One region of the Streptomyces sp. SCL15-4 genome, then DNA from elsewhere that is predicted to be linked to it. Evidence: riboswitches for the same ligand, from Rfam matches in the RefSeq annotation. Region 1 holds a riboswitch; each other region holds the start of a gene.
The links. A riboswitch is a leader RNA that binds a small molecule or an ion and turns the genes downstream of it on or off. The one in region 1 is predicted to bind cobalamin.
Positions count from the first base shown of each region.

Region 2: another riboswitch for cobalamin. It lies ahead of SCK26_RS18145 (HoxN/HupN/NixA family nickel/cobalt transporter); the one in region 1 lies ahead of SCK26_RS28680 (cobalamin biosynthesis protein).
Region 3: another riboswitch for cobalamin. It lies ahead of SCK26_RS13035 (ribonucleoside-diphosphate reductase subunit alpha); the one in region 1 lies ahead of SCK26_RS28680 (cobalamin biosynthesis protein).
Region 4: another riboswitch for cobalamin. It lies ahead of SCK26_RS36260 (iron ABC transporter permease); the one in region 1 lies ahead of SCK26_RS28680 (cobalamin biosynthesis protein).

Region 1 is NZ_JAOBTQ010000001.1:6,391,599-6,399,314, reverse strand. Features, by position in the region: gene SCK26_RS28690 (inorganic phosphate transporter) at 1-920, shown strand, start outside; gene SCK26_RS28685 (hypothetical protein) at 955-1,182, shown strand; cobalamin riboswitch at 1,344-1,487, shown strand; gene SCK26_RS28680 (cobalamin biosynthesis protein) at 1,585-2,529, shown strand; gene SCK26_RS28675 (cobyric acid synthase) at 2,526-4,034, shown strand; gene cobN (cobaltochelatase subunit CobN) at 4,031-7,681, shown strand; gene SCK26_RS28665 (putative cobaltochelatase) at 7,678-7,716, shown strand, end outside.
Region 2 is NZ_JAOBTQ010000001.1:4,146,725-4,154,440, reverse strand. Features, by position in the region: gene SCK26_RS18160 (DUF4142 domain-containing protein) at 1-361, shown strand, start outside; gene SCK26_RS18155 (glycoside hydrolase family 13 protein) at 358-2,016, opposite strand; gene SCK26_RS18150 (ArsR/SmtB family transcription factor) at 2,096-2,446, opposite strand; cobalamin riboswitch at 2,525-2,710, shown strand; gene SCK26_RS18145 (HoxN/HupN/NixA family nickel/cobalt transporter) at 2,739-3,821, shown strand; gene SCK26_RS18140 (bile acid:sodium symporter family protein) at 3,718-4,797, opposite strand; gene SCK26_RS18135 (isocitrate lyase/PEP mutase family protein) at 4,981-5,832, opposite strand; gene SCK26_RS18130 (nucleoside hydrolase) at 6,217-7,182, opposite strand; gene SCK26_RS18125 (hypothetical protein) at 7,209-7,487, opposite strand.
Region 3 is NZ_JAOBTQ010000001.1:3,048,162-3,055,877, reverse strand. Features, by position in the region: gene SCK26_RS13035 (ribonucleoside-diphosphate reductase subunit alpha) at 1-1,124, opposite strand, end outside; cobalamin riboswitch at 1,247-1,382, opposite strand; gene mctP (monocarboxylate uptake permease MctP) at 1,625-3,253, opposite strand; gene SCK26_RS13025 (DUF3311 domain-containing protein) at 3,250-3,513, opposite strand; gene SCK26_RS13020 (GntR family transcriptional regulator) at 3,648-4,409, opposite strand; gene nagB (glucosamine-6-phosphate deaminase) at 4,653-5,438, opposite strand; gene SCK26_RS13010 (SDR family oxidoreductase) at 5,549-6,301, opposite strand; gene SCK26_RS13005 (TetR/AcrR family transcriptional regulator) at 6,394-7,026, shown strand; gene SCK26_RS13000 (sensor histidine kinase) at 7,353-7,716, shown strand, end outside.
Region 4 is NZ_JAOBTQ010000001.1:8,047,324-8,055,039, reverse strand. Features, by position in the region: gene SCK26_RS36285 (PHB depolymerase family esterase) at 1-101, opposite strand, end outside; gene SCK26_RS36280 (endo-1,4-beta-xylanase) at 350-1,705, shown strand; gene SCK26_RS36275 (hypothetical protein) at 1,838-2,194, shown strand; gene SCK26_RS36270 (ABC transporter substrate-binding protein) at 2,315-3,319, opposite strand; gene SCK26_RS36265 (ABC transporter ATP-binding protein) at 3,328-4,095, opposite strand; gene SCK26_RS36260 (iron ABC transporter permease) at 4,098-5,153, opposite strand; cobalamin riboswitch at 5,261-5,396, opposite strand; gene SCK26_RS36255 (DUF4232 domain-containing protein) at 5,457-6,119, opposite strand; gene SCK26_RS36250 (MaoC family dehydratase) at 6,134-6,634, opposite strand; gene SCK26_RS36245 (hypothetical protein) at 6,675-7,649, opposite strand.

The DNA of each region.
Region 1 (7,716 bases):
TCGACGCCGTCCACGGCGGCGTCCTGGTCACCAAGGTGCTGCTGCCGGCCGTCGCCGCGCCGGTCGTGGCGGGCCTCGCCTCGTTCCTGGCCACCCGGCTCTCCTACGGCGTCGGCGGCACCGCCGGCACCGAGGCGAGCCGCAAGGGCTACCGCGCCGGCCAGATCGCCTCCGCCGGCCTGGTCTCCCTCGCGCACGGCACCAACGACGCCCAGAAGACGATGGGCATCATCACCCTGGCCCTGATCGCGGGCGGCTCCCTCGCCCCCGGCTCCAACCCTCCCACCTGGGTGATCCTCTCCGCCGGCCTGGCCATCGCGCTCGGCACCTACATCGGCGGCTGGCGCATCATCCGCACCATGGGCAAGGGCCTGACCGACCTGGAGCCGCGCCAGGGCTTCGCCGCCCAGACCGGCGCCGCGACCGCCATCCTGGCCTCCTCCCACCTCGGCTTCTCCCTGTCCACCACCCACGTCGTCTCCGGCTCGGTGATGGGCGCGGGCCTCGGCCGCAAGGGCGGCGTGGTCCGCTGGTCCACCGCGACCCGCATGGCCGTCGCCTGGGTGCTCACCCTGCCGGCCGCCGCGCTGGTCGGCGCGGGCGCCGAGTCCGTCACCGACCTCGGTGACTGGGGCACCGCCGCCGTCGCCGTCTTCCTGGTCGCCGCGAGCGCCGCGATCTGGAAGATCTCCCGCCGCGAGGTCGTCGACCACACCAACGTGGTCGAGGAGACCGGCGAGCCGGCCGGTGTCGTCACCGCCGCCATCGCCGCGGTGACCCCGCCGCCCGCCGGTCAGATCACCGACGGCCTGACGGTCCCGGTCGGCGGAGAACTGACGACGGCGAACCTGACCGCCACGATCCCCGCCCCGGCCACCGAGCCGGCCCCCGCCGCCGTTCCGCCGGCCGCCACGGTCTGACCCCGCCCGCACGGTTACTGAAGGAAGCATCCCCATGAAGATCGACTGGGCGGCCCTCGGCTCCGTTCTGGGCACCAGCGTGGTGTTCACGGTGGGCCTGGTGGCCCTGTTCACCCTCGGCATCAACGGCCTGTCCCGCCGCGAGCGGGCCGCGGCCCAGGGCGGCTCCGCCGCGCTCGCCGTCACCGGCGCCTACGCCTGCTTCGCGGCCTGCGCGGCGGCCGTGGCCTACGGCATCTACCTGATCGTGGGCAAGGGCTGACCGCCCGTCCCCGATCCCCGCGACCCGCCCCGCCGACCGGCCCGTCCGCCGGAGCCGGCGGGGCGGACGCATGCCGGAGCGGTCCCGTCGGGCCCGCCCGGCGCCCCGGCGATGTGGGCCTCAGCACAGTCGGGCATCCCAGGTCAAAGGCAAGTTGACGGCCCTTCCGGGCACGTGGTGGACTGCCCAGGCCATGTACGGCGGCAGAAGAGGAAGCCGGTGCGAATCCGGCGCGGTCCCGCCACTGTCACCGGGGAAGAACTCCCCGGGAGCCAGGAACTCTCGCCGCCGGAATCCGTCGAACCAGGGCGTGGACACCCTGAGTGAGGACATGAATCGCCATGCTCGGCTGCCGTATGACCCATACCGGGAACGCCCCTGTGCCCACGGCCGGCTGAGCCGATGGGTGCCGATCGCACATACGCGTACGGCGCCGCCGCCGGCGTCCTCGGCGACCTGCTCCTCGGCGATCCCCGCCGCGGGCACCCGGTCGCCGCGTTCGGCCGCGCGGCCACGGCCGTGGAAGGCGCCTTGTGGCACGACCACCGCGGCTGGGGCGCCCTGCACACCGCCGTGTGCGCCGGTGGCGCCGTCGCGCTGGGCGCGCTGGCCACCCGCGCCGTACGCCCCTGCCGTACCGCCTCCGTCGCGCTGACCGCCGCCGCCACCTGGGCCGTCATCGGCGGCACCACGCTCGGCCGCGAGGCCCGCACCGTCGGACGCGCCCTGGCGGCGGGAGACGTCGACGCCGCCCGCGCCCGGCTGCCGCATCTCTGCGGCCGCGACCCGCAGGCGCTGGACGCCGACGGGATCGCCCGGGCCGTCGTCGAGTCGGTCGCCGAGAACACCTCCGACGCCGTGGTCGGCGCCCTGGTCTGGGGAGCCGTGGCCGGGGTGCCGGGACTGCTCGGGTTCCGGGCCGTCAACACCCTGGACGCCATGGTGGGCCACAAGTCGCCCCGCCACCGCCGCTACGGCTGGGCCTCCGCCCGCCTCGACGACGTCGCCGGCTGGCCGGGCGCCCGGCTGACCGCCGTCCTCGCCGCCGTCGCCGGACCCGACCCGCGCGGCGCCCTGCGCACCTGGAAGGCCGACGCGGGCAGGCACCCGAGCCCCAACGCCGGTCCCGTGGAGGCCGCCTTCGCGGGCGCCCTCGGCGTGCGCCTGGGCGGAACGCTCTCCTACGGCGGCCGGGTCGAGCACCGGCCCGTGCTCAACGGCGGCACCGGACGCGCGGTCCGGGTCACCGACATCGACCGGGCCGTACGGCTCTCCCGCCGCGTCGGCCTGCTCGCCCTCGGCACCACGCTCGCCGCACGCGCACTGGTGAAAGGACGTGGGAAGTGAACGGTGGCCTCCTCGTGGCCGGCACCACCTCGGACGCCGGCAAGAGCGTCGTGACGGCCGGGATCTGCCGGTGGCTGGTCCGCCAGGGCGTGAAGGTGGCGCCGTTCAAGGCGCAGAACATGTCCCTGAACTCGTTCGTGACCCGGGAGGGCGCGGAGATCGGCCGGGCCCAGGCCATGCAGGCCCAGGCCTGCCGGATCGAGCCGACCGCGCTGATGAACCCGGTGCTGCTCAAGCCCGGCGGCGAGCAGATCAGCCAGGTCGTGCTGCTCGGCAAGCCGGTGGGCGAGCTGAGCGCGCGCGGCTACCACGGCGGACGCCAGCAGCGGCTGCTGGGCACCGTGCTGGACTGCCTGGCCGAACTGCGGGGCACGTATGACGCGGTGATCTGCGAGGGGGCGGGCAGCCCGGCCGAGATCAACCTGCGGCGGACCGACATCGTCAACATGGGCATCGCGCGCGGCGCGCGGCTGCCGGTGCTGGTGGTCGGCGACATCGACCGCGGGGGCGTCTTCGCGTCCTTCTTCGGCACGCTCGCCCTGCTCTCGAGCGAGGACCAGGAACTCGTCGCCGGTTTCCTGGTGAACAAGTTCCGCGGCGATGTCGGCCTGCTGGAGCCCGGCCTGGACATGCTGCGCGGCCTCACCGGACGGCGGACGTACGGCGTGCTGCCCTTCCGGCACGGACTCGGCATCGACGAGGAGGACGGACTGCGCGTCTCCCTGCGCGGCACCGTCCGCGAGTCCGCCGTCACTCCCCCGGTCGGCGCGGACGTGCTCCGGGTCGCCGTGTGCGCGATCCCGCTGATGTCCAACTTCACCGACGTGGACGCGCTGGCGGCCGAACCGGGCGTCGTCGTGCGGTTCGTGGACCGGCCCGAGGAACTGGCCGACGCCGACCTCGTGGTGGTCCCCGGCACCCGCGGCACCGTGCGGGCGCTCCAGTGGCTGCGAGAACGCGGGCTGGCGGACGCACTCCTGCGCCGGGCCGCCGAGCACCGCCCCGTCCTCGGCATCTGCGGCGGCTTCCAGATCCTCGGCACGCACATCGAGGACGAGGTCGAGAGCCGCCAGGGCCACGTCGACGGGCTCGGGCTCCTGCCCGTGCGCGTGCGGTTCGCCCGCGAGAAGACCCTCACCCGGCCCGGCGGGCAGGCCCTCGGCGAGCGCGTCGACGGCTACGAGATCCACCACGGCGTGGCCACGGTCGAGGGCGGCGAACCCTTCCTCGACGGCTGCCGCGTCGGCCAGACCTGGGGCACCCACTGGCACGGCTCACTGGAGTCGGACGGCTTCCGGCGGGCCTTCCTGCGCGAGGTGGCCGCCGCCGCGGGCCGCCGCTTCGTACCCGCGCCGGACACCTCCTTCGCCGCGCTGCGCGAGGAGCAGCTCGACCGGCTCGGCGACCTGATCGAACAGCACGCGGACACGGACGCGCTGTGGCGGCTCATCGAGTCCGGCGCGCCGCAAGGACTGCCTTTCATCCCACCGGGAGCGCCCGCATGAGCACAGTGTTGTTGTTGTCGACCGCCGACACGGATCTGCTGGCGGCCCGGGCCTCCGGCGCCGGTTACCGTATCGGCAATCCGACCCGGGTCGACGTCGCCGAGGAGCTGCCGGCCCTGATCGAGGGCGCGGACCTGGCCGTCGTACGGCTGCTGGGCGGCAAGCGGGCCTGGGAGGACGGGCTGGCCGTGCTGAAGGCGTCCGGCGTCCCGACCGTCCTGCTGGGCGGCGAGGCCGTACCGGACGCCGAGCTGATGGCCGAGTCCTCGGTGCCCGCCGGTGTGGTCGCGGAGGCGCTGAAATACCTGGTCGAGGGCGGCCCGGCGAACCTGCTGGAGCTGTCCCGGTTCCTGTCGGACACCGTGCTGCTGACCGGTGAGGGCTTCGAAGAGCCGCACCGCATGCCCGAGTTCGGCGTGCACGGCGCCTACGAGACCCGGGAGGACCGCCCCACGGTGGGCGTGTTGTTCTACCGGGCCCACGAACTCAGCGGCAACACCGCCTTCGTGGACACCCTGTGCGAGGCCGTCGAGGCGGCCGGCGCCAACGCCCTGCCCGTGTACTGCGGTTCGCTGCGCGACGCGGACCCCGCGCTGTACGAGCTGCTGGGCCGGGCCGACGCGCTGGTGGCCACCGTCCTCGCGGCCGGCGGCACGCACGCCTCGCAGGCCTCCGCCGGCGGCGACGAGGAGTCGTGGGACATCGGCGCGCTCGCCGACCTGAACGTCCCCGTCCTGCAAGGTCTGTGCCTCACCTCCTCGCGCGCCGCGTGGGAGGAGTCCGACGCCGCCCTGTCCCCCATGGACGCGGCGATGCAGGTCGCCATCCCGGAGTTCGACGGCCGGCTGATCACCGTCCCGTTCTCCTTCAAGGAGCAGGGCCCCGACGAGGTCCCGGTGTACGCCGCCGACCCCGAGCGGGCCGCCCGGGTCGCCGGCATCGCCGTCCGGCACGCCCGGCTGAGGCACAAGCCGAACGCCGAGAAGAAGGTCGCGCTCGTCTTCACCGCCTACCCGACCAAGCACTCCCGGGTCGGCAACGCGGTCGGCCTGGACACTCCCGCGTCCGCCGTCCGGGTGCTCGACGCGCTCCGCGACGCCGGGTACGCGCTGACCGAATACCCCTCCGGCGGCGACGAGCTGATCCACCGGCTCATCGAGGCCGGCGGCCACGACGTGGAGTGGCTGACCGAGGAACAGCTGGCCTCCGCGCCCGCGCGGGTGCCGCTGGCCGACTACCGGGCGTGGTTCGAGAAGCTGGACCCGCGGCTGCGGGACGCGATGACCGAGGCGTGGGGCGAGCCGCCGGGCGGCCTCTACGTGGACGGCGACGACATCGTGCTGGCCTGTCTGCAGTACGGGAACGTCGTCGTCATGATCCAGCCGCCGCGCGGCTTCGGCGAGAACCCGATCGCGATCTACCACGACCCCGACATGCCGCCCTCGCACCACTACATGGCGGCCTACCGCTGGCTGGAGAACAGCTTCGGCGCCGACGCGATCGTGCACATGGGCAAGCACGGCACGATGGAGTGGCTGCCGGGCAAGGGCCTCGGGCTGTCCCGCGGCTGCGCCCCGGACGCCGTCCTCGGCGAACTGCCGCTGATCTACCCGTTCATCGTGAACGACCCCGGCGAGGGCACCCAGGCCAAGCGGCGCGGGCACGCCACCGTGGTCGACCACCTGGTGCCGCCGATGGCCCGCGCGGACACCTACGGCGACCTCGCCAAGCTGGAACAGCTCCTCGACGAGTACGCGCTGGTCAGCGACCTGGACCCGGCGAAGGCCCCGGCCGTCCGCGCGCAGATCTGGACGCTGGTCAAGGCGGCGGAGCTGCACCACGACCTGCACGTGGACGAGCAGCCGGAGGACGACGCGTTCGACGAGTTCGTCATGCACATCGACGGCTACCTGTGCGAGATCAAGGACGTGCAGATCCGTGACGGCCTGCACATCCTGGGCGGCGGACCGGTCGGCGAACCGCGCGTGAACCTCGTGCTGGCGGTGCTGCGCGCCTCGCAGGTGTGGGGCGGGCAGGCCAACGCCCTGCCCGGTCTGCGGGCCTCGCTGGCGGCCCATTTCGGGCTGGAGGAGAAGGAACTGCTGGCCGAGCCGGGCGCCCCGGTCAAGGTGCCGGCGGAGCTGACGGACCTGGTGGAGGGCCCGGCCCGGTCGGCCGCCGACGCCATCGACCTGCTGGAGCAACTGTGCCGGCGGATCGCGGAGGGCATGGAGGCCCGGGCGTGGGACCGTACGGTGGTCCCGGCCGTCCTGCGGGGCGTGCTCGGCGCCGAACTGCCGGGCGCCGTCGCCGTGGTGGAGTTCGCGTGCGACGAGGTCGTACCGCGGCTGGCGCGGACCACCGACGAGATCGGGCACATCCTGCGGGCCCTGGACGGCGGTTACGTCCCGGCGGGCCCGTCCGGGTCGCCGACGCGCGGCCTGGTGAACGTCCTGCCGACGGGCCGCAACTTCTACTCGGTCGACCCCAAGGCCATCCCGTCACGGCTGAGCTGGGAGGTCGGGCAGTCGCTGGCGGACTCGCTGGTGCAGCGGTATCTGAGCGACACCGGCGCGTACCCGAAGTCCGTGGGCCTCACCGTGTGGGGCACGTCCGCGATGCGCACCCAGGGCGACGACATCGCCGAGATCCTGGCGCTGCTGGGCTGCCGCCCGGTGTGGGACGAGGCCTCGCGCCGGGTGACCGGCTTCGAGGTGGTCCCCCTGGCGGAGCTGGGACGGCCCCGCATCGACGTCACGGTCCGCATCTCCGGGTTCTTCCGGGACGCGTTCCCGCACGTGGTCGGGCTGATCGACGACGCGGTCCGGGCGGTGGCGGAGCTCGAGGAGCCTGCCGAGGCCAACTACGTGCGGGCGCACGTGGACGAGGACACCGCCGGGCACGGCGACCGGCGCCGCGCCACGGCCCGTGTCTTCGGCTCCAAGCCGGGCGCGTACGGCGCGGGCCTGCTGCCGCTGATCGACGCCCGCAACTGGCGCAGCGACGCGGACCTGGCCGAGGTGTACGCGGTGTGGGGCGGCTACGCCTACGGGCGCGGGCTCGACGGCCGGGCGGCGCGCGGGGACATGGAGACGGCGTTCCGGCGGATCGCGGTGGCGGCGAAGAACGTCGACACACGTGAGCACGACCTGGTCGACGCCGACGACTACTTCCAGTACCACGGCGGCATGGTCGCCATGGTCCGGCACCTGACGGGCTCCAGCCCCGAGGCGTACGTGGGTGATTCGGCCGTGCCGGACCAGGTGAAGACCCGCACGCTGGGCGAGGAGACGCACCGGGTCTTCCGCGCGCGGGTGGTCAATCCCCGGTGGATGGCGGCCATGCGCCGGCACGGCTACAAGGGCGCCTTCGAGATGGCGGCGACCGTGGACTACCTGTTCGGCTACGACGCCACGGCGGGCGTGGTGGACGACTGGATGTACGAGAAGCTCAGCGCGGAATACGTCTTCGACCCGGAGAACCGGGAGTTCATGAAGAAGTCCAACCCGTGGGCGCTGCGCGGCATCACCGAGCGGCTGCTGGAGGCGGCGGACCGTGGTCTGTGGGCGGAGCCGGACGCGGACACGCTGGAGCGGCTGCGCGCCACCTACCTGGAGCTCGAAGGCGACTTGGAGGGCGACCAGTGACAACCCCCTTTCCTTTCACGGCCGTTGTCGGTCAG
Region 2 (7,716 bases), 2.2 Mb from region 1:
CCTGCGGATGACCCACGGCTCCATCTTCAACACGGTCGCGAAGATCCGCTCCACCACGAAGAACTCGCTGGTCCGGGCCCTCGCCGACCAGGCCAACGACACCGTGCTGGACCACATCAGCGTGATGGAGAAGACGGGTCTGGTCGACTTCGACCAGACCCTGTTCCAGCAGACCACCCCGCCGAAACTGCCCGACTCCGACCTGACCCCGCCGCCCCCGGCCGCCGGCCGGCCGGAGGTGGTCCTCACCCCGCCGCCGTCGGCCACCTCCACCCCGGTGGACATCGACGGCATCGCGGGCGGCGGCACCACGGGAGCCGGAGCCGGGGCCGGAACGAGCCCGGCCCCACCGGCCGGTTAGGCCAGCCACACGGTGGTGTCCGGTGGCAGCCCCCCGCCGCCCGGCAGCGGTGCACTGCTCAGACGGACCTCGCCGCCCGGCAGCGGCACCGGCTCGGTGCCCAGGTTGGTGACACTGCGCCAGGTCGCGCTGCGGCTGAAGTCCAGCACCCCGGCGGGCGCGTCCGGGGTCCAGGTCAGCGTCTCGCCGTCCAGCAGCTTGCGGCGCAGCCGCAGGGCCGTGCGGTACAGCTCCAGCGTGGAGCCCTCCACACCGGCCTGCGCCTCCACCGCGTACGCCGCGAAGGACGGCGGCTGCGGCAGCCAGCCGGCGCCGGGCCCGAAGCCGTACGAGGGCCCGGTCGTCGTCCACGGCAGCGGCACCCGGCAGCCGTCGCGGCCCTTGCGGGTATGGCCGGTCTGCTCCCAGATCGGGTCCTGGAGCACCTCCGCGGGCAGGTCGGCGACCTCGGGCAGGCCGAGTTCCTCGCCCTGGTACAGATACGCCGAGCCGGGCAGCGCCAGCATCAGCAGCGTCGCCGCCCGCGCCCGCCGCAGCCCGGCCGCCGGGTCGACCGCGGGCGCCGTGCCGTGGGTGAGCAGCCAGGCGTCCGGGTCGGTGCCGGGCGGCAGCACCAGCCGGGAGGCGTGCCGTACGACGTCGTGGTTGGACAGCACCCAGGTCGCGGGCGCCCCGGCGGCGCGGGCCGTGACCAGCGCGTCGGCGATGACCCCGCGCAGCTCCTCCGCGTCCCAGCCGGCCTCCAGGTACTCGAAGTTGAACGCCTGGCCGAGTTCGTCGGGACGGGCGTACAGCGCGCGCCGCTCGCCCGGCACCCAGGCCTCGGCGACGGCCATGCGCGGCGGCCGGTAGGCGTCGAAGATCTTGCGCCAGTCGCGGTAGATCTCGTGCACCTCGTCCCGGTCCCAGTACGGATGGCTGCCCGGCGGCAGGTGCCGCAAGGCGGCCTCGCCGGTCGTGCCGAGGGCGCCGAGGTCCCGCAGCGGTTCGTTGAGGTCCTTGGCCAGGCCGTGCGCGACGTCCACGCGGAAACCGTCCACGCCCCGGTCGGACCAGAACCGCAGCGTGGTGCGGAAGTCGGCGCGGACCTCCTCGTTGTCCCAGTTCAGGTCGGGCTGCTCGGGAGCGAACAGATGCAGGTACCACTCGCCGTCGGGCACCCGCCGCCAGGCGCTGCCGCCGAACACCGACTGCCAGTCGGTGGGCGGCAGTTCACCGCGCGCGCCGCGTCCCGCCCGGAAGACGTACCGCTCCCGGGCCGCCGAGCCGGGCCCGGCGCGCAGCGCCTCCTGGAACCAGGGGTGCAGATGGGAGGTGTGGTTGGGCACGAGGTCCACGACGACTTTCAGGCCCAGCCGGTGCGCCTCGGCGACCAGGGCGCCGAAGTCGTCCGAGGTGCCCAGGCGCTCGTCGACACCGCGCGGGTCGATGACGTCGTAGCCGCCGTCGGCGAGTTCGGAGGGGTAGAAGGGGCTCAGCCACAGGGCGTCGACGCCGAGCGCGGCGAGGTGGGTCAACCGCTCGGTCAGGCCCCGGAGGTCACCGAGGCCGTCGCCGTCGGCGTCGGCGAAGCTGCGCGGATAGACCTGGTAGATGACGGCCTGGCGCCACCAGTCGGGGTTCCTGGACGAGAGGTCCGGCGGCCGGTCTGCCATACGGGCTCCCAAGGGACGGACGACAGTAGGGAATCTGTATCTGTCCACATTGCCCGGAAGGGAACCTTTTCGGGGGCGCTCAGGCGGCGCAGTGCTCCAACAGGCCCCGTACGTCCTCGTCCACCACCCGATAGCGCACCACGCGCCCCTCTTTCTCCCCCGCCACGACCCCCGCCGCGCGCAGCAGCCGCAGGGCCTGGGAGACGGCCGGGTCGTTCATGCCCGTGGCGATCGCGAGGTCGGAGACGGCCAGCGGCCCGGTCCGGTGCAGCGCGAGCAGCAGGGCGAGCCGGTTGGCGTCGGCCAGCAGCGAGAAACGGTCGGCCCAGGTGCGCAGACGCCCCGCGTCGCCGATGGCGGCGATCGCCTCGCACACCCGGTGACCGTCGATGGTCCGACGATCGGCACGGTCGGCAGGCACGAGATGCATGGGCCCATCCTGGCAGGCGCCGATGTGATCTTGAATACCTGCCCGACTGCGCAGCTATGCAGGAAAGCGCGAGCCCCTCTACGGTGGGCGGGCCGTGGTGCTCGGGAAGTCGATGCAAGGTCGACGCGGCCCTCGCCACTGTGATCGGGGAGTTCCCGTTCCGTCCGGCACACCGCCGGGCCACTGGTCGCAGGACCGGGAAGGCAGGAACGGCGGACGTACGACCCGTAAGCCAGGAGACCGGCCACGGCAACTCACGAAGTGATCCACGAGGTGCTGGAGCGTGAACCCGATGGCCGATGCTGCTTCTTTCCGCTGGCGACGCGAGGACACCGTCAAGACGGCGGGGCTGCTGGTGGTGATCCTCGCCCTGCATGTCGTCGCGTTCGGGATTCTCTATCTGCTGGTCGCGCCCCGGCACTACAAGGTCGGGACCGAGGTGTTCGGTGTGGGGCTCGGGATCACCGCCTACACCCTCGGGATGCGGCACGCCTTCGACGCCGACCACATCGCGGCGATCGACAACACCACCCGCAAGCTGATGGCCGACGGCAAGCGGCCGGTGTCGGTGGGGTTCTGGTTCGCGCTCGGGCACTCCAGCGTGGTCGTGCTGCTGGCGCTGCTGATCGCGGGCGGCACCTCGCTGGCCGGGAAGGTGATGAACGAGGGTTCCGCCACCCACCAGGTGCTCGGGGTGCTCGGTACGACGATCTCCGGGTCGTTCCTCTATCTCATCGCCGCGCTGAACCTGATGGCCCTGGCGGGCATCCTCAAGGTCTTCCGGGCGATGCGGGCGGGAGCGTACGACGAGACGGAGCTGGAACGGCACCTGGACTCGCGCGGGTTCATGAACCGGCTGCTGGGCCGGCTGACCAGGTCCGTGTCCCGGCCGGGGCAGATGTACCCGCTGGGCTTCCTCTTCGGGCTCGGCTTCGACACGGCCACCGAGGTCACCCTGATGGTGATGGCCGGCTCGGGCGCGGCGGCCGGCCTGCCCTGGTACGCCATCCTGTGCCTGCCGCTGCTGTTCGCCGCCGGGATGAGCCTGTTCGACACCCTGGACGGCACGTTCATGAACTTCGCCTACCAGTGGGCGTTCGCCAACCCCGTCCGCAAGGTCTTCTACAACCTCGCCATCACCGGCCTGTCCATCGCCGTGGCCTTCTTCATCGGCACCATCGAACTGGTCGGCGTCCTGCACGAGAAGTTCCACCTCAGCGATCCGGTCACCGGCTGGGTGGCCGGCCTGGACCTGGGCAACGTCGGCTATCTCATCGTCGGCCTGTTCGTGGCGGTGTGGGCGGCGGCGCTGGGGTACTGGCGGCTGGCGCGGGTCGAAGAGCGCTGGTCGGTGCGGGCGGCGCCGTCCGACTGAGCCGGCGGGCGAGCGCGGCGCAGACCACCAGCTGGAGGGTGTGGTAGAGCATCAGCGGCAGGACGGTCATGGCGACCTCGTCCGCCGGGAACAGCACGGAGGCCATCGGCAGCCCGCTCGCCAGGCTCTTGGTCGCCCCGCAGAAGACCGCCGTCACCCGGTCCTCGCGGAGCAGCCGCAGCGCCCGCGCCGAGCGGTCGGCGAGCAGCAGGGCGAGCGCGAGCAGCACCGCCACGAGTGCGCCGAGCAGGAGGAGGCGGCCGGGGGACACCCGCTGCCAGATGCCGGTGGTCATGCCCTGGCTGAACGCCGCGTAGACGACGAGCAGGATCGAGCCCCGGTCGCAGCGCCCGATCACCTTGCGGTGCCGGCCGAGCCAGCCGGAGATCCAGCGCCGCACCGCCTGCCCGGCGAGGAACGGCAGCAGCAACTGGACGGCTATGTCGCCCAGTTGGCCGTACCCGACCGGAACGCCGCCGCCCTTGCCGCCGCCGATCAGCGCGACGGCCAGTACGGGGGTGAGCAGCACGCCCAGCACCGTGGAGAACGACGCGGAGCACAGTGCGGCGGCCACGTTGCCGCGGGCCAGGGAGGTGAGGGCGATGGAGGACTGGACCGTGGACGGCAGCACGGCCAGGAACAGCACGCCGGCGGTCAGCTCGGCGCCGAGCGCCGCGTCCGGCAGCAGCCGCGCCGCCAGCCCGAGCAGCGGGAAGGCCGCGAACGTCAGGGCCAGCACCGGCAGGTGCAGCCGCCAGTGGCGTACGCCGTCCAGCGCGGCCTGCGGGGAGAGCCGGGCGCCGTAGAGGAAGAACAGCAGGCCGATCGCCAGCTTGGTCAGCCACGAGACGGCCTCGGCCGCCGTGTCCTCGGCCGGGACGAGCGCGGCGATCCCGATCGCGCCGAACAGCGCGACGATGTACCAGTCGACACGGCGCGCCAGGCCGCGGACCGTTCCGGTGGACGTCTGAGACATGCGCTCCTGCCTTGGAAGCGGGTGGCATGGGACGGGGGCGGGCCCCGAGCCGGTCGTGGGTCCCGGTCGGTGGCGGGCCAAGGCGGTCGTGGACCAAGGCGGTGGCGGGGCCCGGACCGTGGCGGGTGCCGGGGTGGTGGGGACCGCGCGTGGTGGGTGCGCGGTCCCCTGGGGCGGGTCAGGTCATGCCGGGACGTGGACGTGGTGGCGGCTGATGTTCTTCTCCAGCAGGGCCAGGCACTCGGCGACCCCCACGCTGTCCGGGCCCGTCCGGGGCAGGCGGCCGTCGGCCTCCTTCAGGTCGGTCAGCGCCCGGTCGATGGCGGTCTGCGCCGCGAACAGGCACGGCGTGCTGTAGATGGCGACGTCGACGCCCAGCTCGGTCAGTTCGCTCAGGGACAGCCGCGGCGACTTGCCGCCGGCGATCTGGTTGAACAGCAGCGGCTTGTCCCCGATGACCCGCCGCACCTTGTGGATCCAGTCCACGCTGCGCACCCCGTCGACCAGCACCACGTCGGCGTCGGTCGCGGCGAGCGCCTTGGCGCGGCGCAGGATCTCGTCCTCCTCGGTGGCGTCGGTGCGGGCCACCACCACCAGGTCCCGGCGGGACCGCAGGACCATGTCCAGCTTCTCCAGGTACTCCTCCAGCGGCAGCACCTGCTTGCCGTCGACGTGGCCGCAGCGCCGGGGCCGCTTCTGGTCCTCCAGGATGACGCCGGAGGCGCCGACGGCCTCCAGGTTCTGTACGACGTGGCACGCGGTCTCCGGGTCCACGTAGCCGTCGTCGATGTCGACCAGCAGGTGCTGCGCGGGGAACGCCATGCGCAGGCGCTGGACGAAGGCGATGATGTCGGGCCAGGCGATGAAGCCGATGTCCGGCAGGCCGTAGTGGGACGCGGCGAAGCCGAAGCCCGAGACGAACATGCCGTCGTAGTGCCGGGCCGCCACGGACGCGGAGAACATGTCGAACACGCCGATGAGCGGCGTGGTCCCGTCCGCGTGGATGGCATCGCGTAGCCGGTTGGGGTGGCTCACGGTATCCTCCGGGGTCACTGGTTGCGTGGGCGTGGTGCCGCTGCGACCCTCTGCCCGCCAAAGCCGTTGGCCGCGCGGCGTGTTCCGCACCAGACCGGCCGGGTGCCCTTCCTCGGAGAGGCACCCGGTTTTTCGTTGTCCGGTCCGGTGGCCGCAGAGTAAAAAAGGTTTTGCCGAGTCACAACCATCCCTTTGCGGTTCCGGGCCGAAACGCGGCGCCGCGCCACCCCTGGTTCAGGGCCGTGAACGCACGCTCACCCATGTGACCGCCGGGGACGGGGCCGTACGGGCGGGCCGGACGATGACCTAAAAAGCCCTCCCCGCGGAATCCGGACCCCCTTTTTGTACGGGCCGAGGGCGGCCGTCCGGGGCGGGAGCGCTCCCTCAGGGCCGTTCCACCGTCTCCAGGTACAGCCGCACGTACCGGTCCACGTCCACGTCCAACGCCACGTCCACGAGCGCCCGTTCGCGTCCGTCGCCGTGGATCTCGGACTCGCCGGGGCGGGGCCGGAGGTCCACGACGGTCTGGCCGCGGGCCGGGCCGGGCGCCAGCGAGACCTCGACCGGCAGCAGCCGGGTGGTGAGTCCCGCCGGGTCGGCGACCGCGCACACCGCACCCGCGTCGCCGAGCCCGCCCGCCTCCTCGGCCTGCGGCGGCTCGCCCTGGTGGGCCGGCCGGTGGGCGAGGAGGTCGCCGGCCAGCCGGGTGCCGGGCTCGTCGCTCTCCCGCAGCCGGCGCACCTCGGCGCCGGGGACGACGACCCGCCGGAACACGTCCAGGCCGTACATGGTGATCGGCACCCCGGCCGTGAGCAGCACCGCCGCGGCCTCCGGGTCGTGCCACACGTTGAACTCGGCGACCGGGGTGGCGTTCCCGGTGGTCACCGCCCCGCCCATGAACACGATCCGCTCGATGTTCCGGGTGACCTCCGGGTGAGTGCGCAGCAGCAGCGCGATGTTGGTCAGCGGGGCGGTCGGGATCAGCGTGACGGGGCGCGGGGAGGCGAGGATCTCCCGGCGCAGCAGGGTGACCGCGTCCACGTCCGCCGGGAGCCGGGCGGGCGCCGGCAGGCCCAGGTCGCCCATGCCGTCGGCGCCGTGCACCGGCGCCGGGCGGGCCGGCTCGATCAGCGGGCGCTCGGCTCCCCGCGCCACCGGGATGCCGGGGGCGCCCGCCCGGTCCAGCACGGTCAGGGTGTTGCGGACCACCCCGTCCACGTCGGTGTTCCCGGCCACGCAGGTCACGGCGCGGAGGTCGAGTCCGGGGTGGCGGACGGCGAAGAGCAGGGCCAGGGCGTCGTCGACGCCGGTGTCGCAGTCGATGATCACGGGTATGGGCTGTCCGGTCACGGCGGACTCCTTCCGTCGTGCCGACCTTAGGACAGGGCAGCGGAGCCGGCCGGTTCGTCCCGGAGCGAGATGGAGCGGGCCGCCACCCGAGCGGCGCTCCGGCGCGGCAGCTCCGGCACCACCGGCAGCGCACCCGGCCGCGGCCCGTCCCGCAGCCGTACGGCGCCCGGTCCGGCGCCGGTCTCCCGGGCGCCGGTCACCGCCTGGTACGGCACCGGCCGCGCGGTCCGGACCCCGGCCCCGGGAGTGCCCTCGGCGGGGCCGGCCGGTTCGGCGCGCCGACCGGCTGCGGCCGCCTCCCGCACCACCGCCTCCGCCCGCTCCGGCCGCTCCCCGGCAGCACGATCAGCCTGCCGGGCCGGGAACGCGCCGCCGTGGATCTCTACGGCGGTCCGGCGCCCGTCGGCACAGCGGTGCCGGACAGGCCGAGTTCGCGGCGAGGCGGCTCGGACGCCGGTTCAGGTGTCGGCGCGCCGGGACGGTCCGCGGTGTCGTCGTGCTCGACGGGCCCTGCGGGGCGCGCCGCGTGGAGGG
Region 3 (7,716 bases), 3.3 Mb from region 1:
TCGAAGTCGGTGCCCCACAGGTCGACGAGTTCGGGGACGTCGGCGGGGGAGAACAGGGACCACTGGGCGTCGGCGTTGACCCGGCGCATGAATTCGTCGGGGATCCAGTGGGCCAGGTTGAGGTTGTGGGTGCGGCGGGCGTCCTCGCCGGTGTTGTCGCGCAGTTCGAGGAATTCCTCGATGTCGGAGTGCCAGGTCTCCAGGTAGACGGCGGCGGCGCCCTTGCGCCGGCCGCCCTGGTTCACCGCGGCGACCGAGGCGTCCAGGGTCTTCAGGAACGGCACGATCCCGTTGGAGTGCCCGTTCGTCCCCCGGATCAGCGAACCCCGCGAGCGGACCCGGGAGTACGACAGCCCGATGCCGCCGGCGTGCTTCGACAGCCGGGCCACCTGGTGGTAGCGGTCGTAGATGGAGTCCAGCTCGTCCAGGGGCGAGTCCAGCAGATAGCAGGACGACATCTGGGGGTGACGGGTGCCGGAGTTGAACAGGGTGGGGGAGGAGGGCAGGTAGTCCAGGCGGCTCATCAGGCCGTAGAGCGAGGCGACCTCGTCCACGGAGCGGACCGTGTCGTCCTCGGCCAGGCCGCTGGCCACGCGCAGCATGAAGTGCTGGGGCGTCTCGATGACCTTGCGGGTGATCGGGTGACGCAGCAGATAACGGCTGTGCAGGGTGCGCAGGCCGAAGTAGCCGAAGCGGTCGTCGGCGCCCTCCGCCACGGCCGATTCCACCAGCGCGTCCAGCCGCTCGGCGTGGATGCGGACGAACGCGGCGGTGCGGTCGGCGACCAGGCCCTCGCGGTGGCCGACCGCGATCGACCCGGTGAAGGAGGTCACGTCCTGGGAGGCGGCCTCGGCCCGGATCGCGAGGGTGAGGAGCCGGGCGGCCAGCCTGGAGTAGGCGGGGTCCTCGGCGATCAGGCCGGCGGCGGCCTCCGTGGCCAGCTCGCGCAGTTCCGCCTCGTCGGCCCGCGCGGACCGGCCGCGCAGCGCGGCGGCGGCGACCCGCCCGGGGTCGGCGTCGGGCAGGTCGGCCGTCAGCTCGGACAAGGTCCGCAGCAGCGCGGCACCGGGACCGTCGGTCTCCGGTCCGCTGACCGGAGCCGGGTCTGCTGGCGCGATGGTCACGTGGGGGTCTCCCTCGCTCGGCACGGAGCCTGGCGGAGGGCAGCGGTGACCACGAGCGCGCACGGCGTCGCGTCCGCCGGCCCATTCCACGAGGCCCGGACGTCGGAACGCACCCGGACCGGACGGCCGGGTGGGCTGCCGGCAGGTCCTCGGACTGAACAGGCGCGCGGACACGCAAGTACACCGTTGCGGGACAGTTCCGGATTCGCACCGGATTCCCCTGCGACGACAGCGAGCACGAGCATACATCTAGTGCCGGGCTGCCTCATCACCCCCAGATGTTGTGTCGCCCCCGCTCCGGTGCGTCAACGCGCGGCCGGGGAGCGTGATGCCGGGGCGGCGGCGGGAGCGGTTGCGGGCGCCCGCCGGGGCCGGCGCGGGCGGCGCGACGGCGTGCCGGCCGGAGCGGGACACGGCGCCGGATCCGCCGGGCGGGTACGGCGACGGGCCGCCGGTGAGTGTGCTTCCGGCGGCCCGTCGCGCGGGGTGGACCCGGTGCCTCAGTGGCCGGCGCCGGCCGTGGCGGGCGGCAGCTCCACCTGGACTCCCGGGTCGCCGGAGTCCGCCGTGTAGTCCTCCGGCCTGGTCTCGTCGATGCCGTCCGGGGCCTTCACGGCCTTCAGGACGAACGTCAGGACCACGGTGACCAGGACGTTCAGCACGAACGCCGTCAGACCGATGTAGCCGATCTCACCGATGCCGGGGATCTCCTTCGCGGAGCCGCCGAAGTGCTTCTGCGTCGGCGAGGCCACCCCGTACGCCGCGACCGTGCCGTAGACCATGCCGACCGCCCAGCCGGCCAGCAGCGCCCAGCGGTGGAACCAGCGGGTGAACAGGCCGCCGACCAGCGCCGGGAACGTCTGGAGGATCCAGATGCCGCCCAGCAGCTGGAAGTTGATGGCGACGGTCTTGTCCATCGTGAGCACGAAGGCCAGGGCGCCGACCTTCACCAGCAGGGAGACCAGCTTGGAGACCTTGGTCTCCTCCGCGGCCGTCGCGTTCGGCTTGATGAAGTCCTTGTAGATGTTGCGGGTGAAGAGGTTGGCCGCCGCGATGGACATGATCGCCGCCGGGACCAGCGCCCCGATGCCGATCGCCGCGAACGCGATGCCCGTGAACCAGTCCGGGAACATGTCCTCGAACAGCTGCGGGATGGCCAGCTGGCCGTTGGAGACCTTCACTCCGGCCGCGATCGCCATGAAGCCCAGCAGCGCCAGCAGTCCCAGCATCAGGGAGTACAGCGGCAGGATCGTGGTGTTGCGGCGAATCACCTCACGGCTCCTGGACGACAGGGTCGCGGTGATCGAGTGCGGGTACATGAACAGCGCGAGCGCCGAGCCGAGCGCCAGCGTGGCGTACGTCCACTGGCCCGCCTCCGGCGGCGTCACCGCTCCGCGCGGCTTGCCGGTGGCCGGGTTGAGCTGGCCGAACGCATGGCCCGCCTTGGCGAAGATGTCGTCGAACCCGCCCAGCTTGATCGGGATGTAGATGATCGCCACCACGATGACGATGTAGATCAGCGTGTCCTTGACGAACGCGATCAGCGCGGGGGCGCGCAGGCCGGAGGAGTAGGTGTAGGCCGCCAGCACACCGAAGGCGATGAGCAGCGGCAGGTCCTTCACGAACCAGTTGGTGTTCTCGCCGCCGCCGACGCCCATCACGTCCAGCACCGCCTGGATGCCGACCAGCTGGAGCGCGATGTACGGCATCGTCGCCAGGATGCCGGTCACCGCCACCGCCAGCGACAGCCCCTTCGAGCCGAACCGGCCGCGCACGAAGTCGGAGGTGGTGACGTACCCGTGGCGGTGCGAGACCGACCACAGGCGGGGCAGGAAGGTGAAGATCATCGGGTACACGAGGATCGTGTACGGCACCGCGAAGAAGCCGGACGCGCCCGCCGCGTAGATCGCCGCCGGCACGGCGACGAAGGTGTACGCCGTGTACAGGTCACCGCCGAGCAGGAACCAGGTGATCCAGGTACCGAACGACCGTCCGCCCAGGCCCCATTCGTCCAGGGAGTGCTCGTTCTCGGCCCTGCGCCAGCGCGCGGCCAGGAAGCCCATGACCGTGACGGCCAGGAAGAAGAAGATGAAGACGCCGAGCGCGACTCCGTTGACACCGTCCTTCACTTCGCCGCACCCCCGTTCGCTTCCTTGCGGGCGCGCTGGTCACGCTGCCAGAGCTTGTACGCCAGCATGGTGAGCGCGGTGGAGATCAGCACCCAGAGCATCTGGTACCAGTAGAAGAACGGCACCCCGATGAGCGTGGGGTCGGTCTTGGCGTACGAGCCGACCCACAGCATCGCCACGAAGGGCGCGACGAGACACAGGGCGATGACCACCCTGCCCGGTGTCACCACCGGTGGTCTCACTTCAGGCGTTTCGGACATGCCACGGCTCCGTCCCCTTGCTGATCACCTGTGTAATGAGCAGGAAATCTAGGTGACGGGGTCATGGCAGCGGAAGCCCTCGTCCGCATATCGGTATATCGATTCAGCGAACGCGTACCGCCGTTGCCCGGCGGTTACTCCGTCGGCCGCTTCAGCCGGGCGACGAACTTGTACCGGTCCCCGCGGTAGACCGACCGCACCCACTCCACCGGCTTGCCCTCGAGGTCCAGCGAGTGGCGGGAGAGCATCAGCATCGGCAGGCCCACGTCGGTGCCGAGCAGACCCGCCTCGCGGGGAGTGGCCAGGGAGGTCTCGATGGTCTCCTCGGCCTCGGCGAGGTGGACGTCGTAGACCTCGGCGAGCGCGGTGTACAGCGAGGTGTACTTCACCAGCGAGCGCCGCAGCGCCGGGAAGCGCTTGGCCGACAGATGAGTGGTCTCGATCGCCATCGGCTCGCCGTTGGCCATGCGCAGCCGCTCGATGCGCAGCACACGGCCGCCGGTGGTGATGTCGAGCAGCTCGGCCAGCCGGTCGTCGGCGGTGATGTACCCGATGTCCAGCAGCTGCGAGGTCGGCTCCAGGCCCTGGGCCCGCATGTCCTCGGTGTAGGAGGTGAGCTGGAGCGCCTGGGAGACCTTGGGCTTGGCGACGAAGGTGCCCTTGCCCTGGATGCGTTCGAGCCGGCCCTCCACGACCAGTTCCTGCAAGGCCTGGCGCACGGTGGTCCGGGAGGTGTCGAACTCGGCGGCCAGCGTGCGTTCGGGCGGGACCGGCGTGCCCGGCGCCTGCGTCTGCGTCATGTCGAGCAGATGCTTCTTCAAGCGGTAGTACTTGGGCACGCGCGCGGTACGGGTGATGCCTGCCTCGTTCTCCGCACTGCTGACGTCGGTGCTCATGCTCTGCCTTCCCGGCTCCGGATGCCGAAAGCGACCGACATCCCATCGGCCACGGCTCACATCGTGGCACGGGTTGCCGTACCGGCACTCCACCCGCACGCTCCGTGATCCCCTCTGTATACCGCCGCACCCGCTGTTGGTCTAGTCCATCGACCCTCGGGGAGCCGCGCGGCCGGCGGCCGGAGCGGGGGCCCGGCCGGAGCCCGTCCGGCCCGCCGCCCGGCCCCCGGTCGGTGATCCCGGTCAGATCCCCTGCCACTCCGGCTTGTTGGCGTAGGTGTGGCGGAAGTAGCCGGCCAGCTTCAGCTTGGACGCGGCGGCCTCGTCGACGACCACCGTGGCGTGGGGATGGAGCTGGAGCGCGGAGGCGGGACAGACCGCGGCGACCGGGCCCTCTACGGTCGCCGCGACCGCGTCCGCCTTGCCCTCGCCGGTCGCCAGCAGCACCAGGTGCCGGGCCTCCAGGATCGTGCCGATGCCCTGGGTGATGACGTGGTGCGGGACCTGCTCGATGTCACCGTCGAAGAAACGCGCGTTGTCGATCCGGGTCTGCTCGGTCAGTGTCTTGATCCGGGTGCGCGAGGCGAGCGAGGAGCAGGGCTCGTTGAACCCGATGTGCCCGTCGGTCCCGATGCCGAGCAGCTGGAGGTCCACCCCGCCGGCCTCGGCGAGCGCCCGGTCGTACGCCTCGCACGCCGCCTGGACGTCCTCCGCCGTGCCGTCCGGCCCCATGAACGCGTCCATCCCTATGCCCAGCGGCTCCAGCACCTCGCGGCGCAGCACCGAGCGGTAGGACTCGGGATGGTCCGCGGGCAGCCCCACGTACTCGTCGAGCTGCGCGATCCGCGCCCGGGAGGCATCCACGGCGCCGGAGCGCACCTTGGCGGTCAGCGCCTGGTAGATGGGCAGCGGAGTGGAGCCGGTGGCCACGCCGAGCAGGGCGTCGGGCTTGCGTCGCAGCAGCTGGGCCATGGCCTCGGCGATCAGCTCGCCGCCCGCCGCGGCGTCCGGAACGATGACAACTTCCACGCTGGGCCTGCCGTTCTGAAGTGGGCTCTGTGCTCTCTATGTGGTTTAGACCAATCTAACAGAGGCGGGTCCCGAGGCGCGGGAAGAAACGGGGAAGGTCCGGGAAACTCTCAGGTGAGCGAACCTCCCGTCGCGTCCAGCCAGTGACCGGTCACCCAGCGCCCGTCCTCCGAGACCAGGAAGGCCACGACATCGGCGACGTCCGCCGGTGTTCCCACCCGTCCCAGCGCCGACAGCGCGGCGGCCTGGGCCAGACCGTCCTCCGTGCCGTACAGGAGGTCGGCGGTGTTGTCGGTGTCGATGATCCCGGGTGCCACCGAGTTCACCGTGATCCCGCGCGGGCCGAGCAGCTTGGACAGGTCCCGGGTGAAGACGTCCAGCGCCGCCTTGGTCATCGAGTAGGCGATGAGGTGGGGCATCGCGGCGGTCCGCGCCAGGCCGGACGATATGTTCACCACCCGCCCGCCGTCGCGCAGCCGGTCCGCGCCGAGCCGGGTCAGGAAGAACGGGGCCTTCACGTTCACCGCGAACAGCCGGTCGTACTCCTCCTGCTCGATCTCGCCGAAGGGGCGCGCGGTGCCGATGCCCGCGTTGTGCACGAGGATGTCCAGCCCGTCCGCGTGCCGGTCGAACTCCTCCCACAGCCGCTCCGCGTCCCTGGGCGTGCCCAGCTCCACGCCGATCGCGAACGCCGAGCCGCCCGCCGCCTCGATCGCGGCCACCGTCTCCTCGGCCGCCTTCGCGTTGGTGCCGTAGTGCACCGCCACCCGCGCCCCGTCGCGTCCCAGCCGCTCGGCGATGCCCCGCCCGATACCCCGGCTCGCCCCCGTGACCAGTGCCGTCTTCCCCGTCAGCGCGCCCATGACCGCCTCTCCTGATTTGTATAGTGGTCGTTACAGAAAGACCGTACACCACCTCGCCGCCAATTTTCTAGGGCTCGCTATAAAATGAGGGCATGGTGATGGGGCAGGACACACAGGGCAAGAGCGGCGGCGCGGGCCGGACGCGGGGCCGGCCGCGCTCCTTCGACCGGGCCACGGCGCTGGAGAAGGCGCTGATGGCCTTCTGGGAGCACGGGTACGAGGCCACCTCGGTCTCCGACCTCACCCGCGCCATGGGCATCGGCGCCCCCAGCCTGTACGCGGCCTTCGGCGACAAGCAGACCCTCTTCGACGAGGTCGTCCGCGTCTACGCCGGCACCCACGGCGCCTTCGCCGACCGCGCCCTCGCCGAGGAGCCCACGGCCCGCGAGGGCATCGCGCGCGTGCTCCGCGAGGCCGCCGCCGAGTACACCGACCCGGCCCACCCCCACGGCTGCATGGTCGTCCACGCCGCCACCAACTGCACCAACCCCGAGGTGGAGGCGCTGCTGCGCGAGCGGCGCAACGCGAACATCGCCGCACTGGAGGCCCGGATCCGGGCGGACGTCGCGGCCGGACTGCTGCCGGCCGGCACCGACACCGCCGCCCTCGCCCGGCATGCCGGCGCCATGCTCCAGGGCATGTCCCAGCAGGCCCGCGACGGCGCACGCCGGGAGGAACTGGAGGCACTCGCGGAAATTGCGATGGCCATCTGGCCCCACGACTGACCCGGGCGGGCTAGGCTGCGTGGCATCGCGTGCCATCAGCCGCCGAGGCATGGGACGCCTTCCACACCATGGACACGCCGTCGTGGTCCAGTCCAGAATCGAACAACAAGCCTCCGTCTTCCCCGCACAGGAAGGCGGACCGAGGATCCGGTGCTCTCTGCCCTGACTGCCCCGGCTCCTCGACCTTCGGCCGACCGGGACCGCACACCCCACGGCCGTTGATGCTCCGGGCTGCGGTGCCGGTGAGGGTTGAGGGTCCCTTCCAGGCGCCGCGGCCCGCGGGTGTTTTTTCCGGCCGTCGTCAGGCCCCGGGTACGCTCGCACACGTGCCCTCCATGAACGAACTCGTACGCCAGCACACCGCCCTGGACGACTCCGACCTCGAGTGGCTGCACCTGCTGGTCTCGGAGTGGCAGCTGCTCTCCGACCTCTCCTTCGCCGACCTGGTGCTCTGGGTCCCCACCCGGGACGGCACCCGGTACGTCTCGGTGGCCCAGATGCGGCCCAACACCGGCCCGACCTCGTACCAGGACGACATGGTCGGCCACCTGGTCCCGCGCGGCCGGCGGCCCATGCTGGACGCGGCGCTGGACGAGGGCCGGATCGTGCGCGAGGGCGATCCGGAGTGGCGGGAGGAGGTCCCCGTACGGGTCGAGTCCATCCCGGTACGGCGTGAGGGCCGCGTCCTCG
Region 4 (7,716 bases), 1.7 Mb from region 1:
TGGGCGGCCGGCGCGGACAGGGTCAGCGCGGCCAGCAGCGGCGCCAGGACCGCGAGCAAGGCGGTCAGCAGGGACCGTGGCCCCGGCCTTCTACGGATCATGTCATCGCCCCTCGGTTCGAAACATTCGGACATCTTTCGGGAACGTGCCGCGTCACGTTAAAGGCACCGGAGAGCGACGTCAACCACTATCACCAGAGCCCAACTCGCCATTGCGCCCTGCAAGGTGGACCTCCGGCCGACTCCCCGAAAAGTCGCGCGAACCGTTGACCAGCGTCACTTCAGTTCGTAATCTGCCCGTCACATTCGGCCATAGATACGAAAGTTTCGATGAAGGAGCTGGCATGATCATGCCCAGATCGCTGCCCAGACGGGCCGCCGGGGCGTTCGCGTCCGCGCTGCTCGCCGCGACGACACTGACGGCCCTGGCGCACAGCGCCACCGCCGCCGACGGCACCCTCGGTTCCGCGGCGGCCGCGAAGGGCCGCTACTTCGGTACCGCGGTCGCGGCGAACCATCTCGGCGAGTCCGCCTACTCCGGCACGCTGGACCGCGAGTTCAACGCGGTGACGCCGGAGAACGAGATGAAGTGGGACGCCACCGAGTCCACCCGGAACACCTTCACCTTCGGCGCCGCCGACCAGATCGTCAGCCACGCGCAGGGCAAGGGCATGAAGGTCCGCGGGCACACGCTGGTGTGGCATTCCCAGCTGCCCTCCTGGGTCTCCGGTCTGGGCGCCGGCGACCTCCGCACGGCGATGAACAACCACATCACCCAGGTCATGCAGCACTACAAGGGCAAGATCTACGCCTGGGACGTGGTCAACGAGGCGTTCCAGGACGGCTCCAGCGGCGCCCGGCGCAGCTCGCCCTTCCAGGACAAGCTCGGCAACGGCTTCATCGAGGAGGCCTTCCGCACCGCCCGGTCCGTCGATCCCGACGCCAAGCTCTGCTACAACGACTACAACACCGACGGCGTCAACGCGAAGAGCAACGCGGTCTACGACATGGTCAAGGACTTCAAGGCCCGCGGTGTGCCGATCGACTGCGTGGGCTTCCAGTCCCACTTCAACAGCGCCTCCCCGGTCCCGTCCGACTACCAGGCCAACCTGCAGCGCTTCGCCGACCTCGGCGTGGACGTGCAGATCACCGAGCTGGACATCGAGGGCTCCGGCACCGCACAGGCCAACAACTACGCCAATGTCGTCAAGGCCTGCCTGGCCGTCACGCGCTGCACCGGCCTGACCGTGTGGGGCATCACCGACAAGTACTCCTGGCGCAGCAGCGGCACCCCGCTGCTGTTCGACTCCAACTACGCGCAGAAGCCCGCGTACGCCGCCGTCCTGACCACGCTCGGCGGTACCGGGGGCGGTGACGGCGGCGGTGGCAACGGCGGTGACCCGGCGGCGGCGTGCACCATCGCCTACGCCCGCACCTCCGACTGGAACGACGGCTACAACGGCGAGGTCACCGTGACGGCCGGTGCCGCGCCGATCACGGGCTGGACCGTGACCCTCACCTTCCCCTCCGGGCAGAAGGTGTCCGCGCTGTGGAACGGCAGCCCGACCTGGAACGGCGACGTCGCGACGGTGCGCTCCACCTACAACGGCAACCTCGCGGCGGGCGCCTCGACCAGCTTCGGCTTCACGGTCATGAAGAACGGCAGCTCGACCGCTCCGACGCTCGGGACCTGCACGGCGTCCTGACCACCGGTCCCGTCCGGCCGTCGCCCCCTCCCGCGGAACCCGGCGACGGCCGTCACGGCGTCCTCGGCGGTCGGCCGGCTCGGGGGCCGGTCAGTACAGGGCGTCGCCCATGAGGGATGTGCCGCCTGTGACGTGGGCGCGGATCGAGGCCGGGTACTCCTGGGGGCTGACGCGCCCGTCGCCGTCGCGGTCCGGGGCGTCGAAGGCCGCTCCGGCGAGGTGGCCCAGGAGCCGCTGCGTTTCTCGCTGCTGCCCGCCGACGTGTGCCTGCCGGACCTCGCCGGGGTGCGCTGTGCCCCGCCGGCCGAGCCCGCACCGCTGTACACCCGGTCGCTGCTGTGGCGCGCCGGTGACGGGCATTCGGGTCTGCGCCGCCGCACCGCCGCCTGCGCCGCGCGAGCGGGGCACGGCCGCTGGCTGGAGTACGACCCGGCCCGCGACCGGCTGCCCGAGCCGCCCGGCACCGCGTGGGCGCGGCAGCTCCGGTGACACCCGGTGCGGGTACGGCCGACAGGGCCGATGCCTTCTTCAGCGGCTCTTCGGCGGCCGAAGAGGCCGGGGCTCGTGTCGGCCGGCGTGGCGCGGTCGCGGACGGCTGACTCCGCCGCGTCACCGGCCGGTCCGCACGGTTCGCAGGTAGGCGCCGAGCCGGGTGATCGCCGACGGGTTGCGGGGGCTTTCGACCAGGTCGGCGTAGTCCAGGGAGATGATCCTCCGGTGCCTGACGGCGGAGACGTTCCGCAGCGGGGCGTAGGAGAGCAGGAACTTCTTCTTCTGCTCCGCGCTGACGTCGCCGTAGTCGCAGATGACGATGACGTCCGGGTTCCGCCGCACGACGGTCTCCCAGCCGACCGTGGTCCAGGAGTCCGCGAGGTCGTGCATGACGTTCACGCCGCCGGCCTCGGTGATGATCTGTTCCGGAGCGGCGTAGCGGCCGGAGGTGAAGGGCGTGTCCCGGCCGCTGTCGTAGAGGAAGACCGAAGGACGGTCGGAGCCCTTCGGCGCCTTGTCCCGCACGTCCGCGATCTGCTTCTTGAAGTCGGCGATCAGCCCGGCCGCGCGCTTCTCGACGCCGAAGAGTTCGCCGAGGTTGGCGAGGTCGGTGTACAGGGCGTCCACCGGCGGCATGATGCCGCGGGAGGTCTTCGAACGGCCGTTGCGGCAGGACTCGGTGAGGATGTACGAGGGAATGCCGAGCTTCTCCAGGGCATCGGGCGTGAAGCCGCCGTCCTCGCGGAAGCCGTAGTTCCAGCCGGCGAAGACGAGGTCGGCGCGGGCGTCGAGGACGTTCTCCTTGGTGAGCTGGTCCTTGGACAGCCACGTGACCTTGTCGTAGCCGTCCTTCCAGGGCACACCGCGCAGGTCTCCCTTGTCGTCGGGCATGGCGAAGCCGGCCATGCGGTCTTCCAGGCCCAGGGCGAACATCAGCTCCGTGATGCCGACGTCGTTGGTGACGACCCGCTCGGGGACCTTGTCGTACGTCACCCGGCGGCCGCAGTTGGTGAGGGTCACCGACGGCGGGTGTTCCGCGTCCCGTGACGGCTCCACCGTGGCGCCGCATCCGGTGGCGGTCGCGGCGAGGCAGAGAGCGGTGGCGAGGAGTCGCTTGCGCATGGCGTCCTTCAGGTGGCGGGCGGTAGCAGGTCGAACAGGAGCTGGACGGCGTCCGTCCCGGGGTGCCGGACGGCGTGGGCCCGGACACCGAACACCTCGGCCAGCAGAGCCGGCCGGAGGACGTCGTGAGGCGGTCCGGAGGCGACGATCCGGCCGCCGTCGAGGACGTACAGGACGTCGCAATGAGCCGCCGCCAGGTTGAGGTCGTGCAGGGCGGCCAGCACGGTCAGGCCGCTGTCGCGGACCAGGGACAGGACTTCCAACTGGTGCGCGATGTCCAGGTGGTTGGTGGGTTCGTCGAGGATCAGGATCCGGGGTTGCTGGGCGAGGGCGCGCGCGATGAGGACGCGTTGTTTCTCGCCGCCGGACAAGCCGGGGAAGCCGCGGTCGGCGAGATGGGCGACGCCGGTGCGTTCCATGGCCCGGGTGAGGATCTCCCGGTCCGAGGCGGCCGTGCGGCCCCGGTGCGGCAGCCGGCCCATGGCGACCACCTCGGTGACGGTGAAGTCGAACTCGGCCGAGTACTCCTGCGGCAGCGCGGCCAGCGCCCGGGCGGCGGCCCGTGGGTCCATGGCGTACAGGTCGTCGCCGTCCAGCCGTACCGCTCCCCCGGACGGCCGCAGCGCCCGGTACAGAGAGCGCAGCAGGGTCGACTTGCCGCTGCCGTTGGGGCCGACGAGCCCGACGAACGCCCCGCTGCCCACGGTGAGGTCGATGTGCTCGACCAGGCGGGTTCCGGCGGCCTCGATCGTGACGTCGTCGATGTCGAGTCGCATGCTCAGCGGCCTCCGAACGCGTAGCCGCCCCGCCGCATCAGCAGCAGGAACGCGGGAACGCCGACGACCGCGGTGATCACTCCGACCGGCAGCTCGGCCGGGGCGAACAGCAGCCGGGACAGTACGTCGGCCCACACCAGCAGCACGGCCCCCGCGAGCGGCGCGACGGCCAGCACCCGCCGGTGGTCGGCGCCGACCAGCATCCGTGCCACGTGCGGCACCATGAGCCCGACGAATCCGATGGCCCCGCTGACCGCCACCACCGTCCCGGTCACGGCCGCGGTGACGAGGAACAGCTCCCGGCGCAGCCGGGCCGGTACGGCGCCGAGCGCGGCCGCGGTCTCGTCGCCCATGGCGAGCGCGTTGAGCGACTCGGCCCGCCGGCGCAGCCAGGCCCAGCCGGCCGCCACGGTGATCGCGGCGAGCGGCACCTGCGCCCAGGTGGCACCGCCCAGGCTGCCCAGCAGCCACATCATCGCCGACCTGGCGGCCTCGCCCCGGGCCGCGCCGAACACCATGACCGTGGTGACGGCCTCGAAGCCGTACGCCAGCGCCGTACCGGTGAGGATCAGCCGCAGCGGCGTCAGGCCCCGCGGTGAGCGGGCCACCGCGTATACGAGCGCCATGGCCGCGAGTGCGGAGACGAAGGCCGAGGCGGACAGCGCCCACACCCCGAGTCCGGCGAACGCGCCGAGGAGGATCACGGCGTTGGCGCCCACCGCCGCGCCCGAGGAGACGCCGAGGACGAAGGGGTCGGCCAGCGCGTTGCGCACCAGTGCCTGCACGGCCACGCCGACGGTCGCGAGGCCCGCTCCGGCCACGGCGCCGAGCAGCACCCGCGGCAGCCGGATCTCCCAGACGATGGTGTAAGCGGCCGCGTCGCTCGCGCGCACGCCACCGCCGGTGAGCCCGGCCCACAGGAAGCGCGCCGCCTCCGCCCAGCCGACGTCGGCCGCACCGAGCTTGACACCGCCCACGAGGGACAACAGCAGCACCAGCGCCAGGGACAGGCTGAGCGGCGGCACGGGTATGCGGCTGGGAGCCGTACTTCGGCGCACGGGTGGGCCGTCCTTCACACGGGCCGCCGGCTGGACGTCGAGCAGGAGCAGCCCGCGCGGCCGTACCCGGCCGGGCGATCCCCTCTCGCAGTCCACGGCGAGCAGTCAACGGGTCGGTACGCCCCCGCAGGCGATCGGGCTCGCACGGCGACCGGTGGATCCGGTGCCGTGCACACCGTTGCGGGTCAGCGCCGGACTCTCACCGGACTTCCCCCACGGGAGGCAAGGGCAGCCTAACAAACGGTCCCCGGCGGCTCTTTCGGCCCCCGGGTCCGCCGTCTCGTGCCGCTGTGTGTCCCCGGGTCAGGCGCCCTCGCCCGGTCGCAGAGGGCTCACCCGGGGCACGGACGCCTTGCCCGTGTCGGAGACCTCGCCGCCCGTCCAGCGGACCGGGATCGGGGCCGTCTCGTCGGGCGGCGTGACGAGGACGGTCGCCGGTGTCACGGTGGTGACGCCGGTGCTCGCCGGACGGGCGTACGTCATCGCCGACCAGGCGCCGGCTCCGGGGGCCGGCGTCACGGTCCGCCTCTTCTCGCCGGTGGCCCGCTCGGGGTCCGGGGTGACCGCCTCGCCCGCGCCGTCGACGAACGCCACGCCGGGGAAGCCGGACACCGTGCAGGTGCCGCGGGAGACGTTGGTCAGGACGATGGCGAAGTCCGCCTGCCCGGCGCCGGGATGGTCGGCCCCGATGGACGCCCTCAGGTCGGCGGTGTGGCAGCGGCCTGTCGTCGCCGGTGCGGCGGACCCTGGTGACGCGGTGCCGTCGCCGGGCGACGGTGTCGGTGCGGCGTCACGGGCGCCGGACGGGCCGTTGCCGGAAGGTGCCGGGCCGGCGGTCCTCGCCGGTGCCGAGGGGCCGGGCCCGCTCGGGCCGTCCTGCGCGGTGCCGTCCGTGCTCCGGTCCGTGCAGCCGGCCAGTACGGCGCAGCCGAGGAGCACGCCGGGAAGGAGGATGCGGCGCGTCATGTCTCTTCCCGGGGTCACCGGCGCCGCAGCAGGTACTTGTGCTGACCGGACAGCACGAGTTCGCCGCGCTGGTTGTGGACGGTGGCGGACGTGGTCACCACTCCGTCGTCGCCCCGGGGCTCCAGGGCGGTGATGGTGAGGGCCGGGTAGAGGGTGTCCCCGGAGTGCACTTCGGCCAGGAAGGCGCAGGAGAGTTCGAGGAAGCTGACGAACACCTCGCCGATGAAGTGCGGGAACAGGGTGGCGCCGGGGGCGGTGAAGGCGAGGACCTGCAGGCCGTGCACCACCGGCGCCGAGTGGCCGTGTCTGCGTGCCCATTCGGCGTCGTAGTGCACCGGGTGGTTGTCCGCGGAGACGGTCTGGAAGGCGGCGGCGTGGGCGTCCGTCAGGGTGCGGCTGGGCGCCCGGAAGACCTCGCCGACGCGCAGGTCCTCGAACGTCCTGGCCGGCACCACGTGGAAGGCGTCGGGATCGAACGCCGCCGGTGCCGCCGGGGTGGTGTGGGGCTGTGTCATCGGAGTTTCCTCTCGTGGGGGCGGGGTGGCGTCGGCCGGCCTATCGGCGCGGGGCGACGGGGGCGGCCAGGAGGTTGGGGTCGTCGTCGGTGAAGTAGGCGCCGCTGGCGATGTAGGCGGTGGTGCCCCGTACGGCGAGCGAAGTCGGGTTCTCCAGTCCGTCGGCGCCGGTGAGCACCACCCGGTGCCGGCCGCCGGGCCGGACCAGGGCGATCTCGTTGTCCGCGTTGATCGCGGCGAGGAGGGTGTCGCCGTGGCCGGTGAACGCGAAGTCGTCGATGCCGGCCAGGCCGGTCGCCCGGGTCTCGACGCGGCCGGCCGTCCCCTGCCGGGTGACCGGGAAGCGGAGCACGGTGCCCCGGTCCAGGTTGGACACCCAGACCGCGCCGTGGTGGACCTTGATGCCGTTGGCTCCGAGGAATCCCGCGGCGGCCAGTTCGGGTGCGGCGGCCCAGCGGGTGGGCGTGCCTCCGGTGACGGGCACCCGCCAGACGGTGCCGAGGACCGAGTCGGCGACGTACAGCCGGTGTTCGTGGCGGTCGAGGGCCAGGCCGTTGGGCAGGCCGTCGGCCGGGAGTGCGGCGATGCGCTGCGGGGTGCCGCCGGGGCGCAGGCGCCACAGGCCGGTCAGATCGCTGCTTCCGGTGGCGTACAGGAAGTACAGCGTTCCGTCGTGGGCGCGGACGATACCGCCGAGGAAGGGTGAGGTGAGGGCGGGGGTGGTGGAGCCGGCCGGCGGTTCGGGCAGGGTGGCCAGGACGCGGACCGTGCCGTCGGGGCTGATACGGGCGATCCGGCGGCTGTAGGCGAAGGTGACGACGGCGCTGCCACCGGGTTCCAGGGTGATGTTCTCCGGTCGCTGTCCGGTGGTGATGTCCAGGTGGGCCACGACGCGCACGTCCGGCCGGGTGCCGGCGGTCGCCGTGGTCGCGGGGCCGGCGGCCGTCACGGCGAGGGCTGCCGCCACGGCGGAGGCCAGGAGACCGGTGCGCGTCCTTGCGAGGAATGGGGGCATGGGATCTGCCTTCTGCATCAGGTGATGTGCGGGTGGTGTGCCGGGTTCGGCCGGCGGACCTCTGTCG